DNA from 2 places in the Psychrobacillus sp. FSL K6-4615 genome. Region 2 is predicted to be linked to the other one. Evidence: a T-box and tRNA genes for the amino acid it is inferred to sense, from the RefSeq annotation. Region 2 holds a T-box; the other holds one or more tRNA genes.

Region 1 (7,156 bases), 1.2 Mb from region 2:
AAATAAGAACTGATAAAATTTCAAATGGTGTTTACAAAAATAGAATGTTAGTAGTTAACGATTATTATGAAGATGATGAGATTTTACGTAAGGAAAAAATGGATGCTGCTGAAAAATATATTGTAGAAAATTATAAGCTAGAAACAGATTATGATGTTGTTGCTGCTATAAATGATTTTGTTGTTGGGCAACTTGAGTATGGTGGAGACATTGAAGATGAGCATCAGTATTTAATATGGTGGATGAACAATACTGTATGTACTGGATATACTGATTTGATGTCTATATTGTTGGATAGATTTGGTATTGAATCTAGATTGCTAACAGGAGATGCTCATGCTTGGAACGCTGTAAAAGTTGGTGGTAACTGGTACTATACAGATGCAACTTACACTGACAACATCACTAGAAAAGATGATAGATTTATATTATTTACACAGTCCCAAAGAGACAAAGATATCTTTAACATTGAAACAGATTTCAAAGCTACAAATGTTGAGTTTGACCAAAGCATGGCTAAAGCTTATAATTACAAAGAAGTAAAGAAAGCTCAAGTAGCGAAGAAATAACATATACTAATTTACTTGATATAAAAGGGTTAATTTTCGTGGATTAGTATACAGTTAGTTAAAAGAAAATATATGAAAAAAGCATCTCTCATGAGGTGTTTTTTTATTTGTCCAAATAATACTAGTTGTAAAATAGAACTATTGTTCGTATAATAAATAAAAAAGAAGATGAGGTGTTTATTATGCCGGACATTCGACCAGAGGAATTAATATACTTCGAAAATCAACTATATTTGCCAATGCTGATAAAAGTGTTAGAAAAAGACATCAATCAAATAAATAATTTACCGTTAAAATTAAAAAGACCGTACTTACAAATAGTAGAGACTGCAGCTGAAAAGGTACAAAAAGATTTAAAGGCATCGGAAATGTATTTACTCCGTAATGATATGAAAGTCTTTAAATGGGGAACTGATAACGACTCAACGACATACATTTTCCAATCAAGAGGGATAGAGGACCACAAGAAACTTTTAAACGTAGAGATAAAGAATAAATGCGAAGAATTACTGGGAGCTTATTTAATACAATAAAATAAAAATCACCAACCATATTATTACTTCATAATAGAAGGACTTTCCTTACTCCTCTCGAATAGATACTTAAAGGGGGGAGTTAAATGAAAAAATATGAAGTCAAAATTACTTTTTATAGCGGACAAAAATTTGAATTTGAAACTAATTCAGATGTACGGAGTTTAAATCCCATTGAAATAAACGGAGCACGAATGATTATGACAGAAGAAGAAATTGGGATCAATATTATTCATATTAAAGACATGAAAGTAATTGAACGAACTTAATATAGTAGAAAACCACCTTCTATTAATCAACGGAAGGTGGTTTTCTATTTAAATAGTAGAAACTCAAAGCGTCCAAAGTGACCGATGTGTGACCAAACACTAAAAAAGTGTGACCAAAGAAGATAAAAATAGATGGTTAATGAAAATTTATACCTTAAAAACTATTGTCAAATAAGACATTTGAAAGTAGAATAAATAATGTGAAATACAGGAAGTCTACTATGGTAAGGAAGAGGTCACCGGTTCAAATCCGGTTGGAAGCTTCTCATTAATTTATTTTAAGGAAAAAACTTGTCCTAATGTCAGATATATGATATTATAGTTCTTGTCTGGTTTTCATTTAAATAAGAAAATACTTTCAACAGAATGTATAATAGTTTTTCCAGATGGAATGCTATAACGTACTAGATTTTATAAAACCCAGGAGGATTAGCTCAGCTGGGAGAGCATCTGCCTTACAAGCAGAGGGTCGGCGGTTCGAGCCCGTCATCCTCCACCATAATATTTAAATTTAGCTTTGGAGGGGTAGCGAAGTGGCTAAACGCGGCGGACTGTAAATCCGCTCCTTAGGGTTCGGCGGTTCGAATCCGTCCCCCTCCACCAGTTTAATGGGGTATAGCCAAGCGGTAAGGCAATGGATTTTGATTCCATCATGCCCTGGTTCGAATCCAGGTACCCCAGCCAACTTTTTCAAATAGTATTGGGGCCTTAGCTCAGCTGGGAGAGCGCCTGCCTTGCACGCAGGAGGTCAGCGGTTCGATCCCGCTAGGCTCCATAAATATAGTAAAACTCTTTCAACCTAAAGTTGAGAGAGTTTTTTTGTGGGTGAAAATACTTTTCAATATAGTGCATTTTCCTTTATGATGAAATAAAAAGCGAGGTGTACAATTTGACTGAGACACTAACCTATGGGGATGTAACCTTACGTCCATTACTAACTTCAGATAGTGGAGCATTGTGGGAACTGTATGAACCCAAAATTTTTGAATTTATGTTAAATAAAATAGAAAACAAGCAACAGCTAGAAAAGTGGTTGGCAGTTGGCATTCACCAAATGAATGTAGAGGGAACTGCTCTTGCATTTGTAGTAGAAAATACAGAAACAAAAGAAATTATGGGTACCACTCGTATTTATGGAATAGACCAGACAAATTATAGTTGCGAGATAGGCTCTACTTACTATGGGAAACAGTATCAGCGTACACACGTAAATACGACGTGTAAATATTTATTGTTAAAGTATTGCTTTGAGCAAATGGGGACAATTCGTGTTCAGTTTAAAACAGATGAGTTAAATGTATCTTCTCAAAGGGCAATTGAACGAATTGGCGGTGTAAAAGAGGGTATACTGCGAAATGAACGGATACGATCTAACGGTTTTGTTCGAAATGCGGTTGTCTACTCTATTATAGATAGCGAATGGTCGGAAGTGAAATACAAGCTAGTTCAATTAATGAATAAATATTCGTAATTATGCTTGGTTGAGCCAAACACCCTCTAGCATTTACAATAGATGTAAGAACTAAAGGGGGCATAAAATTATGAATAAATTAAATATATCAATTATCGGGGTCCCAATGGATCTAGGGCAAAATAGACGAGGTGTCGATATGGGACCGAGTGCTATACGATATGCTGGGGTAGTGGAGAGACTTCAAGAGCTTGGTCACTCTGTAGATGATGTAGGGGACATTGCAATAGGTAGAAGAGAGACATCTCAAAATACGAAATTACGTAATCTAGAAGAAGTGGTTGCAGCTAATACAATACTTGCTAACCGAGTTCACGATATTATTGGGGAAGGCAATTTTCCAATAGTCCTTGGCGGGGATCATAGTATTGCTATAGGAACACTTGCTGGATTGGCAGATCGCTATGAAAACTTGGGAGTTATTTGGTATGATGCACATGCCGATTTAAATACTGCTGAAACATCGCCGACTGGTAATATTCATGGGATGCCACTTGCAGTAAGTATTGGATTAGGACATGAGGAGCTAGTGAATATTCGAGATTTTGCACCGAAGATTAAACCAGAGAATGTTGTTATTATAGGTGCTCGTTCGGTAGATCCAGGAGAACGTGAACTGATCAAAGAAAAAGGTATTAAAGTATTTTCTATGCATGAAATTGACAAGCTTGGAATGTCTGAAGTAATGACACAAGCCATTCAGTATTTTGTGGATCGTAAGGTTGATGGAGTGCATCTTTCACTCGATTTAGATGGTCTAGATCCACTATATACACCCGGCGTAGGAACTCCCGTGGCTGGTGGGATCTCATATCGAGAAAGTCATTTAGCAATGGAAATGCTCTATGCTTCAAATATGATCACTTCTGCTGAATTCGTAGAAGTAAACCCAATTTTGGATGAAAAAAATAAAACAGCTGATGTAGCAGTAGGACTAATGGGGTCACTATTAGGAGAAAGCCTTATTTAAGAAGGGTATATAGGGACCAACATTATTCATAGATAAGTTAAATAGCTGAAAAGAAAAAGCGGACATATTGTCTGCTTTTTCTTTTTGATAATCCAGACAAAGTTGGAAAAGTTTGATAATATTAAGATATTATAAATAAATGAAACCTGTGGATACCTTCATACGTAAAGGTAAGACAGCCGCATGGGGCGGAGGCGAGATATCACGATGGATGCGTTAGTGAATAAACGAATAAAACAAGTATTAAAGGGTGATAAAGACGCATTCGCGGAGATTGTCGACCTGTATCAGCATAGACTATTTCAAGTGTGCTTTAGGATGCTTGGGAACCGTCATGAAGCAGAAGATATAGCTCAAGAGGCGTTTGTCCGTGCTTTCATCAATATTCATACGTTCGATCAAAAAAGAAAATTTTCAACTTGGCTGTATAGAATTGCTACTAATTTATGTATTGATCGTATTCGTAAAAAAAAGCCGGATTACTATTTAGATGCAGAAGTAAGAGGTACAGAAGGCCTTGATATGTATTCTCAAATCGCAGCCTCTGATGAACTTCCAGAAGAAGAACTCATGAAACTGGAACTACAGGAGCGTATACAGTATGAAATTAGTAGACTTCCCGATAAATATAGATCGGCTATTGTATTAAAGTATATGGAAGAATTATCTTTGCAAGAAATAAGCGAGATATTAGATTTGCCACTTGGAACAGTTAAAACAAGGATTCATAGAGGACGAGAAGCGCTTAGAAAACAGTTAAGCAGACAGCCTCATATATAATATAGGAGGGAATCAAGATGAATGCGTGTCCAGAACGAATTGTTCACTTTATGCACGAATATTTAGATGGTGAAATCAGCCGTGAACATGAGCTGGAACTTAAATCTCATTTGCAATCATGCGAAGCTTGCCAGGCTCATATGCATGAGTTAAGCGATGTTGTTGCTTTCGTCAAAGGAGCTGCTCACATAGAGGCACCAAATGATTTCAATCATTCGGTTATAGCTAGATTGCCGAAAGAAAAATCTTCTGCAGGGGTTAGTAAATGGTTGCGACGTCATCCAGTTCTTGCAGCCGCTGCAATGTTCTTATTATTGATGAGTAGTGCACTTTTTACGAACTTTAATGATGAGCAACAATTCTCCTTTACTAAGCAAGAAAACGTTCTTGTAGAAGGAGAAACAGTTATTATACCTGAAGGACAAGTCGTTAAGGGAGATCTGGTTGTTCGAAACGGGGATGTTCAGATTGACGGAGAATTAGATGGAAACTTAACGATTATCAATGGAACTGCATATATGGCTTCTACTGCGAATGTTACCGGAACTAGTGAAGAAATCAATGAAGTATTTGACTGGCTATGGTTCCACATTAAAGACGGTGCGAAGAATGTTGTGTCATTCTTTGAAAAAGAGGACAAATAGAAATGAAAGTCTATCCATAAATATTATTGGATAGACTTTTTGTGTTCCAAAAGCGAGGGATTATCGTAATTATGTTATACTTATTTAGAATGGATTAGTGAGGAAAAGTGGGGGATGCCACATGTCGTTTATGGAGCAATTTACAGACCTTATGCCAGTAAACGTTATTGTAAATATTTTGGATGTTTTATTTGTATGGTTTGTTATTTATAAGGTTATTACCTTGATTAAAGGAACTAAAGCAGTTCAATTGTTAAAAGGAATTTTTGTGATTGTTATTGCAAGAGTTGTAACGGACTTTTTCGGCTTAAATACGCTTGACTGGTTATTGGATCGAGTAATTGAGTTTGGGTTCTTAGCTATTATTATTATTTTCCAACCGGAAATAAGAAGAGCACTTGAACAGATCGGTAGAGGGAAGTTATTCTCTAGAAGCACCATGCAGCTGGAAGAAGAGCAAGGTCGACTCATAACAGCCATGACGAAATCGATTAGTTATATGGCAAAGAGAAGAATTGGTGCCCTCATCTCCATAGAGAGAGAAACCGGTTTGACCGATTATATAGAAACGGGTATTCCGTTAAACTCTTATATCACATCAGAGCTTCTTATTAATATATTCATTCCAAATACGCCACTTCATGATGGGGCCGTTATTATAAAAAAAGATAAAATTGCTTCAGCAGCATCCTATTTGCCTTTGTCTGAAAGTCCTTTCATATCGAAAGAATTAGGTACGAGGCATCGAGCTGCAATTGGTTTAAGTGAAGTGACAGATGCGATAACGATTGTTGTTTCAGAAGAAACTGGGGCGATTAGTTTAACCTCCAATGGAGATTTACGAAGAGATTTATCGTTAGAGGAATTTGAGACCCATTTAACTCGCCTTTGGTTTCCAGTGGAAGAGCAAGTAACTTCTTCTAAATGGTTATGGAGGGGGAAACAAAATGGATAAAATGATGAATAATCCATGGTTCTTGCGGATAACTGCACTAATATTAGCAATCGCACTTTTTATAAGTGTGAGAAGTGAATTAGAAAGCGATAATAAGAATGCAAGTGGTAATGACGTTGATGTCATTCGTGATATCCCTCTAGAAGTTTATTATGACCATGAAAACCTGGTTGTAACTGGTCCACCAAAGACCGTCAACGTAAATGTTGAAGGTCCTAAAAATTTAGTATTATCGGCTAAGTTGATGAAAGATTTTAAGGTTTTTGTAGATCTTCGGGAACTAACTATAGGTACTCATCGAGTTCCGGTTTCAACTGAAAACTTCATAGAAAAGTTAAATGTGCGAACAGATCCTCAATATGTAGATGTAGTGATTGAAGAGCGTATTTCTCGAGAGTTTAATGTTGAAACAGATATGAATGAAGGACTGTTGGCTGAAAACTATGTAGTGAAGTCCTACGAAGTAAAACCACAAAAAGTAACCATTACTGGAGCAAAAAGTGTTATCAATAGCATAGGTTATGTAAAAGCAACTGTCGCAGGAGATCAAGGCATGAATAAGTCCTTTGAACAGGATACAACAGTCAAAGTACTCGATCTTGACTTAAATAAGTTAGACGTTATCGTTGAACCAAGCTCTGTTCACGTAAGTGTGAAAATAGAAGAGTATAGTAAAGTGGTACCGTTAGCTCTAGTAAAACAAGGTAATCCCAAAGAAGGGGTCACCATAAATGAGCTCACTACAAAGACAGATTCAATTCGATTATATGGACCAAAAGCAGTCCTTGATAAAATAGATGAACTAAATGTTGATGTAGATCTAAGTAAAATAGAGAAGTCTGGTAGCTTTGATATGAAATTAGCTTTACCAGAAGGGGTTACAAAACTGTCAAAAGAGGTAATAGAGATTACTGGCGATGTTACGGTTGTGAATGACCCTGATTCAGAAGAAACGGTGGAACAGG
Region 2 (7,156 bases):
AAGGATTATTCCTCTCGAGTGCACATACTGTAGAGCATATAGAAAAAACAATTCAAGCATTCCATACAGTATTTGAAAAACTTTCGATGAACTAAATAGCAATTGGAGCCTTGCATTATTTGCAAGGCTCTTTTAGTCTAATGTAATTGACAAATATTGATTACTAAAATATAATTACTTACGAAAAGTAATCTACTAAGAATACTATAGAGATACTATTATGTTTTGGAGAAATGAGGATATAGAATGCCAAATGTGAAAGAAATATCTAATGATGTAGTAAATGTATTAAAAGATAAAATTAAAGTTATTAAGACTGATGAAAGTTCGATTTATCTAGTCGGACCAATTCGACTGCCGGTAAATTTAAATGGTAATACAGTTATATTCCAGTGGTATAGCTGGTTAAATAGTGATGAATACACAGAAGATATCAATCAAATAATAAGTAATTTATCCTCCTCTAACTTAGCTGAATACCAACAGTCTAGCGTGTTAGTATACGGAGACTTTAAAGAGACCGAGGAGTCACTAATCCGCATGCACTCCATCTGCCATACGGGGGATATTTTTGGGAGTAAGCGTTGTGATTGTGGTTTCCAATTAAAACAGTCTATGCAAATGATTGTTAACAACGGAGCTGGTGCTTTATTTTATTTAGCAAATCATGAAGGTAGAGGCATTGGTCTATTTAGTAAAGCAATGGCCTATATTCTACAAGAAAATGGTTCGGATACAGTAGAGGCTAATGAAAAACTAGGTTTTGTAGATGATTCTAGAAATTATGGAGATGCGATCGAAGTCTTAAAAGTATTGCGTTCGAAACCTGTTACATTGATAACGAACAATCCAAAGAAAGTAAAAGCATTAAAGGATGCAGGTTTGGCTGTAGCGGGGCGTACTCCATTATGGGGGGACGTTTCGGAATACAATGAAAAATACTTACACACGAAAATAAATCGTTCAGGTCATATGGAGGAAGAAGGTACTTTTCAAAATGACTAATCACGCATTTTATATGGATCTTGCCCTGCAAAATGCGAGAGCAATGAAAGGACAAACAGATCCGAATCCATTAGTAGGAGCAGTGATTGTAAATAATAATCGTATCGTTGGTATTGGTGCGCATATGAAACCTGGAGAGCCTCATGCAGAAATTCATGCTATTAGAATGGCAGGGGAGCATGCAAAAGGTGCTACGATTTATGTCACACTGGAACCATGTTCCCATCACGGAAGAACTGGCCCTTGTGCTGAAGCAATTGTTGCAGCAGGTATTAAAACTGTTGTCATTGCAACGCTCGACCCAAATCCAATCGTATCAGGGCGAGGAGTCAAAATTCTAGAGGATGCTGGGATAAATGTGATTACCGGTATTCAAGAGGAAGCTTCTAAAAGGATGAATGAAGTATTCAACAAGTTTATCGTAACAGAGAAGCCTTTTGTGACATTAAAATCGGGGATAACATTAGACGGTAAAATTGCCACACACTCTGCTCATAGTAAATGGATTACGTCGGCAGATGCACGAGAGGATGTTCATCATCTTAGAAATGAGCATTTGGCCATTTTAGTCGGGGTTAATACTGTTACGGAAGATAATCCAGAACTAACTACTCGTATTGAAAATGGTCGTAATCCGATTCGTATAGTTTTAGACTCAACATTGAAAATTCCTTTAGATGCCAAGCTTGTAACCGATCAATTAGCGCAGACGTGGATTTTTACAAGTGTAAATTATGACCATGATAAAAAAGAGAAGCTAATCAATCAAGGCGTTCAAGTGTTCCATACAACTGGAACTACCCATGTAGATGTACAAGAAGTCGTTCAAATATTAGGTGAAAAGTCTATCTCCTCTTTGTTAATTGAAGGTGGAGGGACGATCAATGCAGCATTTTTGGAAAATAAATTAATTGATAAAGCAGTTATATATATTGCACCTAAGTTAATAGGTGGTAAAAATGCTCCGACCTTTATGGAGGGTAGCGGTATTGACTTAATGAGTGATGCAGTTGAGCTAATCGATACGGAAATTCAAAAAATAGGGAAAGACTTTAAGTTTGTTGGTTATCCAACTTACAAATAAGATGTAATGGATGTGGCATATTAGATGAAATTTGGATTTGATATTGATGATACATTGATCAATTTAAGAGAACATGCTTTTCATATTTATAACGAAAAGTTAGGACAACAAGTGGAATTAGATAAATTTCATGCGTTAGATAGAGTTGAAATACATGAATTATTCGGATTGTCCGATGAAGCCGGCTCTAAAATGTGGAATGATACATTGGAACAAATATATTATACTAATTGTCCAGCATACCCAGATGCTGTAGAAACGTTAGTAAATCTACAACAACAGGGGCATGAGGTATACTATATTACGGCTAGACCAGCAGAACATCGTGAAAGAACGATGAATTGGTTAATGGAACAAGGATTCCCAGTCACAGAAGAAAAATTCTTTTGTGGCATGAAGGACCAAGCAAAGGTAAATATTATTCGGGACTTACAGTTGGATTATTATTTCGACGATAAGCCAGACGTATTAAACACATTAACAGATGATACATTACAAGTTTATGTGAAAACGCAATCGTATAACCAACATCTTACAATTCCAAGGTTAACAAATTGGTTAGAACTAAAGCAGATTGTGGATAAAAACAACGACAAAAAGTAATTCTAAGTGAAATATGTTCTATCCCTTTTGTTCTATTCATAAGTTGTCCTATAGAAGGAGGATGACTTATGACGACAAAAACCTGGGATGTAAAAGAACAATTTCGTTTTCCACCAAGCTTTGGGGTTCCGAAAGAAATTAAAAATGTTGCAGTAACTCCTCAATGCGAAGTCACTGAGAAGGAGAATATTATTCAAATAGTAGGTATATACCACATCACCTGCCACGTTAAGTTTGAGGAAGGTGAAGAGGAGCATCATGCTACGAGCGAATTCACCGAGATTGAAGACTTAGATCTGCAAGGTGAGGTCGGCTATTTTGAATATGCAGTACCAATGAGTATCGAATTCGGTAAAGACAAATTAAAAGAAGGTTCCAAGCCAACAGTTCAAGTGAACCATATTAACTCGAAACCAACAGAGCAAGCGGCAATTGAAGTTGGGTGGACTGTACACTGTGAATACGAGGAAGCTCCTGTACCCGTTCCAGTTAAACCAGTTGCAGAAGTAGAAGCACCAAACCCTGCTGAACCAGTTGAAGTGAAAATACCGCAAGGCGAGGAGTTCGAGCTTCAATTCATTTTAGATTTGGATGATGGATATTCAAAGCTGACATTCCCATCAAATAATGTTCTTGTAAAACAAAAAACAGATGAGTAGTAATAGTACCAATAAGAGGAAATCCCATGTGGTAGGCACGATTAGTACTCGTATTAATTGGAAAGTACAAATTGGAATACTTACATGCTTACAATAGAAACGTGTTTTACGTAACCAATCGGGCAATAAATATGGGTTATATCCTTTTCTCATTGTAATTCTCCTTTCACCATACTAGACTTGACGGCATATAATAATATCCTTTACAATGGAACAAATGAATAGAGATGCAATGAATGGGAAGAGTAGAATGATTTGGTTCTCAAAAGAAAGGAAACAATTTGCTGAAATGTTTCTGTTAACCGCCATTTGAAGGTAGCCCACGAGCAGTATTTGTGAACGTAAGTAGCAAATGCCGGTTTGAAGCCGTTATCGAATTGAGAGCGTGATGCGTTTTTTAGCATTCGCGAATAAAGGTGGTACCGCGAACAAACTCCTTCGTCCTTTAATGACGATAGGAGTTTTTTTATATTCGTTCAAATGTTGAACGAAAATAAAGCCTCCGGCGGATGTCACAGATTTTAAAGAGGAGTCAAGGAAGGCAGTCTAAGTTCGCGACGTCGTGTCGCAACGCCTACATGACCTACATCCTGTAGGCCTCAAGCTCGATTCAAAATCTGGACGCAATTACTCCGAGGCGTAATTGATATTCTTTTTTAGGAGGAACTGACAATGACAAACGAAACAACGATGTCCACAAAGTATGATCCGCAGTCGATTGAAAAAGGACGGTATGAATGGTGGTTAGAAGGAAAATACTTCGAAGCTCATCCAGAAAGCGATAAAGAACCTTATACTATCGTAATTCCACCACCGAATGTTACCGGTAAACTACATTTAGGTCACGCATGGGATACTACATTACAAGATATTATTGTTCGTATGAAACGTATGCAAGGATATGATGCTTTATGGCTTCCGGGTATGGATCATGCAGGTATCGCAACACAAGCAAAAGTAGAGGAAAAACTGCGTGCTGATAATATTACAAGATATGATTTGGGCCGCGAAAAGTTTGTCGAAGAAACATGGAAGTGGAAAGAAGAATACGCTGGTCATATCCGTGCACAATGGTCGAAACTTGGACTTGGGTTAGACTATTCGCGTGAGCGCTTTACTTTAGATGAAGGATTATCAAATGCAGTGAAAGAAGTATTCGTAAAGCTGTATAACAAAGGTTTAATCTACCGCGGCGAATACATTATCAACTGGGATCCAGCAACTAAAACGGCACTTTCTGATATTGAAGTAATCCACAAAGATGTACAGGGTGCATTCTATCATATGCATTACCCACTTGCAGATGGTACTGGATCAATCGATGTTGCTACTACTAGACCAGAAACAATGCTTGGGGATACTGCAGTAGCAGTACATCCAGAAGATGATCGTTATAAGCATTTAATCGGAAAAACAGTAAAACTTCCGATTATTGGACGTGAAATACCGATTGTTGGAGATGATTACGTTGATATGGAGTTTGGAAGTGGCGCAGTGAAAATTACACCTGCACATGACCCAAATGACTTTGAAATCGGGAACCGTCACAACTTACAACGTATTTTAGTGATGAATGAAGACGGAACGATGAATGGGAATGCAGCTACTTATAATGGAATGGACCGATTTGAATGTCGTAAACAAATCGTTAAAGATTTACAAGATGCAGGAGTTCTTTTCAAAATTGAAGAACATGCGCATTCAGTAGGACATTCTGAACGAAGTGGAGCAGTAGTTGAACCATATCTATCGACTCAATGGTTTGTTAAAATGCAACCACTTGCAAAAGAAGCTATAAAACTTCAAGAAGCAGAAGGAAAAGTGAATTTTGTACCAGATCGTTTTGAAAAAACGTATTTGCGTTGGATGGAAAATATTCATGACTGGTGTATATCACGTCAATTATGGTGGGGACATCGTATTCCAGCTTGGTATCATAAAGAAACTGGAGAAATTTATGTTGGGAACGAAGCACCAGCTGATCCAGAAAACTGGAATCAAGATAACGATGTCTTAGATACTTGGTTCTCCTCGGCATTATGGCCGTTTTCTACATTAGGTTGGCCAGATGCAGAAAACGAAGAGTTCAAAAAGTATTATCCTACAAATGCGCTCGTAACTGGTTATGACATTATATTCTTCTGGGTTTCTCGTATGATTTTCCAAGGGATAGAATTTACTGGTACTCGTCCTTTTGATGATGTTCTAATACACGGTCTGGTACGTGCGGAAGACGGTCGTAAGATGTCTAAATCGCTAGGAAATGGTATTGATCCAATGGATATTATTGATCAATACGGAGCAGATTCGCTACGTTACTTCCTAAGTACTGGATCATCACCTGGGCAAGATTTACGTTTCTCAACAGAAAAAGTAGAAGCTGTTTGGAACTTTGCCAACAAAATTTGGAATGCATCTCGTTTTGCATTAATGAATATGGATGGCTTGAAATTTGAAGAGATAAATTTAGATGGTAAAAAATCGGTTGCGGATGCATGGATTCTTACACGTTTAAATGAAACGATTGAGCAAGTAACAAGACTTTCAGATCGTTATGAATTTGGTGAAGTTGGTCGTGCGCTTTATAACTTCATCTGGGATGATTTCTGTGACTGGTATATTGAAATGGCAAAACTTCCACTTAACGGGGAAGATGAAGAAGTGAAAAAAATGACACGTTCCGTACTAGCTTATGTTTTAGACAATACTATGCGTCTATTACATCCATTTATGCCATTCATTACAGAAGAAATTTGGCAAAACCTTCCGCATGAAGGAGAGTCGATTACAGTTGCTGCTTGGCCGACTGTAATCGAAGCACTTTCAAACAAAGATGAAGCGGACAATATGAAGTTACTTTCTGAAATTATCCGCTCGGTTCGTAATATTCGTTCAGAAGTACAAACGCCAATGAGCAAAAAAGTTCCTTTATATGTTTCCGCGAAGGATGCAAATACATTAGCCGTATTAGAAGCAAATGCTAAGTATTTGGAGCGTTTCTGTAATCCAGAACCACTTGTAATAGGATTAGAATTAGAAGCACCTAGTCAATCAATGTCTGCTGTAGTTACGGGAGCGGTTTTATATCTTCCGCTACAAGGGTTAATCGATATTGATGCCGAGAAAGCTCGTTTAACAAAAGAGCTAGAAAAATGGGCTAAAGAAGTGAAGTTAGTTCAAGGGAAACTATCTAATGAACGCTTTGTTTCCAAAGCACCAGAGGCAGTAGTTGCAGAAGAACGTGCAAAAGAAGCTGACTATCTAGAGAAACACGCATCTGTATTGAAGCGTATGGAAGAATTAAATAATCTATAAAAAATTTGAGCGTGCACCCGATGATTTGGGTGCATGCTTTTTTTCGGGAAGAGTTCTCCAGATTCCAGTGGTTTTTCATGACATTCGGGTGATATTTCTATACATTCAGGTGATTCTCCGCTACTTTCCTGTGTTTCCATTCAAACGTCAAAAAAGAGAGGACGATTAAATCTCGTCTCTCTCTTTTTTTGTGAGTTTCTTATGAATATATTCCATTATAGGCTCTGCAATATCTTCTTTAGTTGTTTCGTAATAGGATCTTGCGCCAACGGGATCCTCGATTTCATTGAAAAGCCAGGTTTCGTCCGGTAATAGAAGAAAATCAATACCAATATAATCACTTTTAAGCGATTTAGCGATTTTCTCTACCTCTATATGTTGTTGTGAGTCTAGCATGTATTTTTCAACTGTACCACCTAGTGTGAAATTAGATTTAAAACTATCTTTTGGTCCAATTCTTTTTACAGCACCCACTACTTCTTCGCCGAGC

What was found. The T-box of region 2 lies ahead of MKX53_RS11200 (valine--tRNA ligase). A T-box ahead of a tRNA ligase gene usually reads a tRNA of that ligase, here a tRNA-Val.
Region 1: it encodes a tRNA-Val, which carries the amino acid that the T-box ahead of MKX53_RS11200 (valine--tRNA ligase) is inferred to sense. The anticodon was not compared.

Annotation. Positions count from the first base shown of each region.
Region 1 is NZ_JBBOYQ010000001.1:3,452,544-3,459,699, reverse strand. It holds gene MKX53_RS17345 (transglutaminase-like domain-containing protein) at 1-569, shown strand, start outside; gene MKX53_RS17340 (hypothetical protein) at 752-1,102, shown strand; gene MKX53_RS17335 (hypothetical protein) at 1,189-1,371, shown strand; tRNA gene MKX53_RS17330 (tRNA-Val) at 1,795-1,870, shown strand; tRNA gene MKX53_RS17325 (tRNA-Tyr) at 1,891-1,974, shown strand; tRNA gene MKX53_RS17320 (tRNA-Gln) at 1,981-2,055, shown strand; tRNA gene MKX53_RS17315 (tRNA-Ala) at 2,074-2,146, shown strand; gene MKX53_RS17310 (GNAT family N-acetyltransferase) at 2,252-2,842, shown strand; gene rocF (arginase) at 2,913-3,812, shown strand; gene sigW (RNA polymerase sigma factor SigW) at 4,020-4,592, shown strand; gene MKX53_RS17295 (zf-HC2 domain-containing protein) at 4,610-5,236, shown strand; gene cdaA (diadenylate cyclase CdaA) at 5,358-6,191, shown strand; gene MKX53_RS17285 (CdaR family protein) at 6,184-7,156, shown strand, end outside.
Region 2 is NZ_JBBOYQ010000001.1:2,246,666-2,253,821, reverse strand. It holds gene hemL (glutamate-1-semialdehyde 2,1-aminomutase) at 1-95, shown strand, start outside; gene MKX53_RS11220 (GTP cyclohydrolase II) at 247-1,005, shown strand; gene ribD (bifunctional diaminohydroxyphosphoribosylaminopyrimidine deaminase/5-amino-6-(5-phosphoribosylamino)uracil reductase RibD) at 998-2,089, shown strand; gene MKX53_RS11210 (5' nucleotidase, NT5C type) at 2,114-2,692, shown strand; gene MKX53_RS11205 (hypothetical protein) at 2,761-3,351, shown strand; T-box leader at 3,575-3,800, shown strand; gene MKX53_RS11200 (valine--tRNA ligase) at 4,024-6,666, shown strand; gene MKX53_RS11195 (ATP-grasp domain-containing protein) at 6,832-7,156, opposite strand, start outside.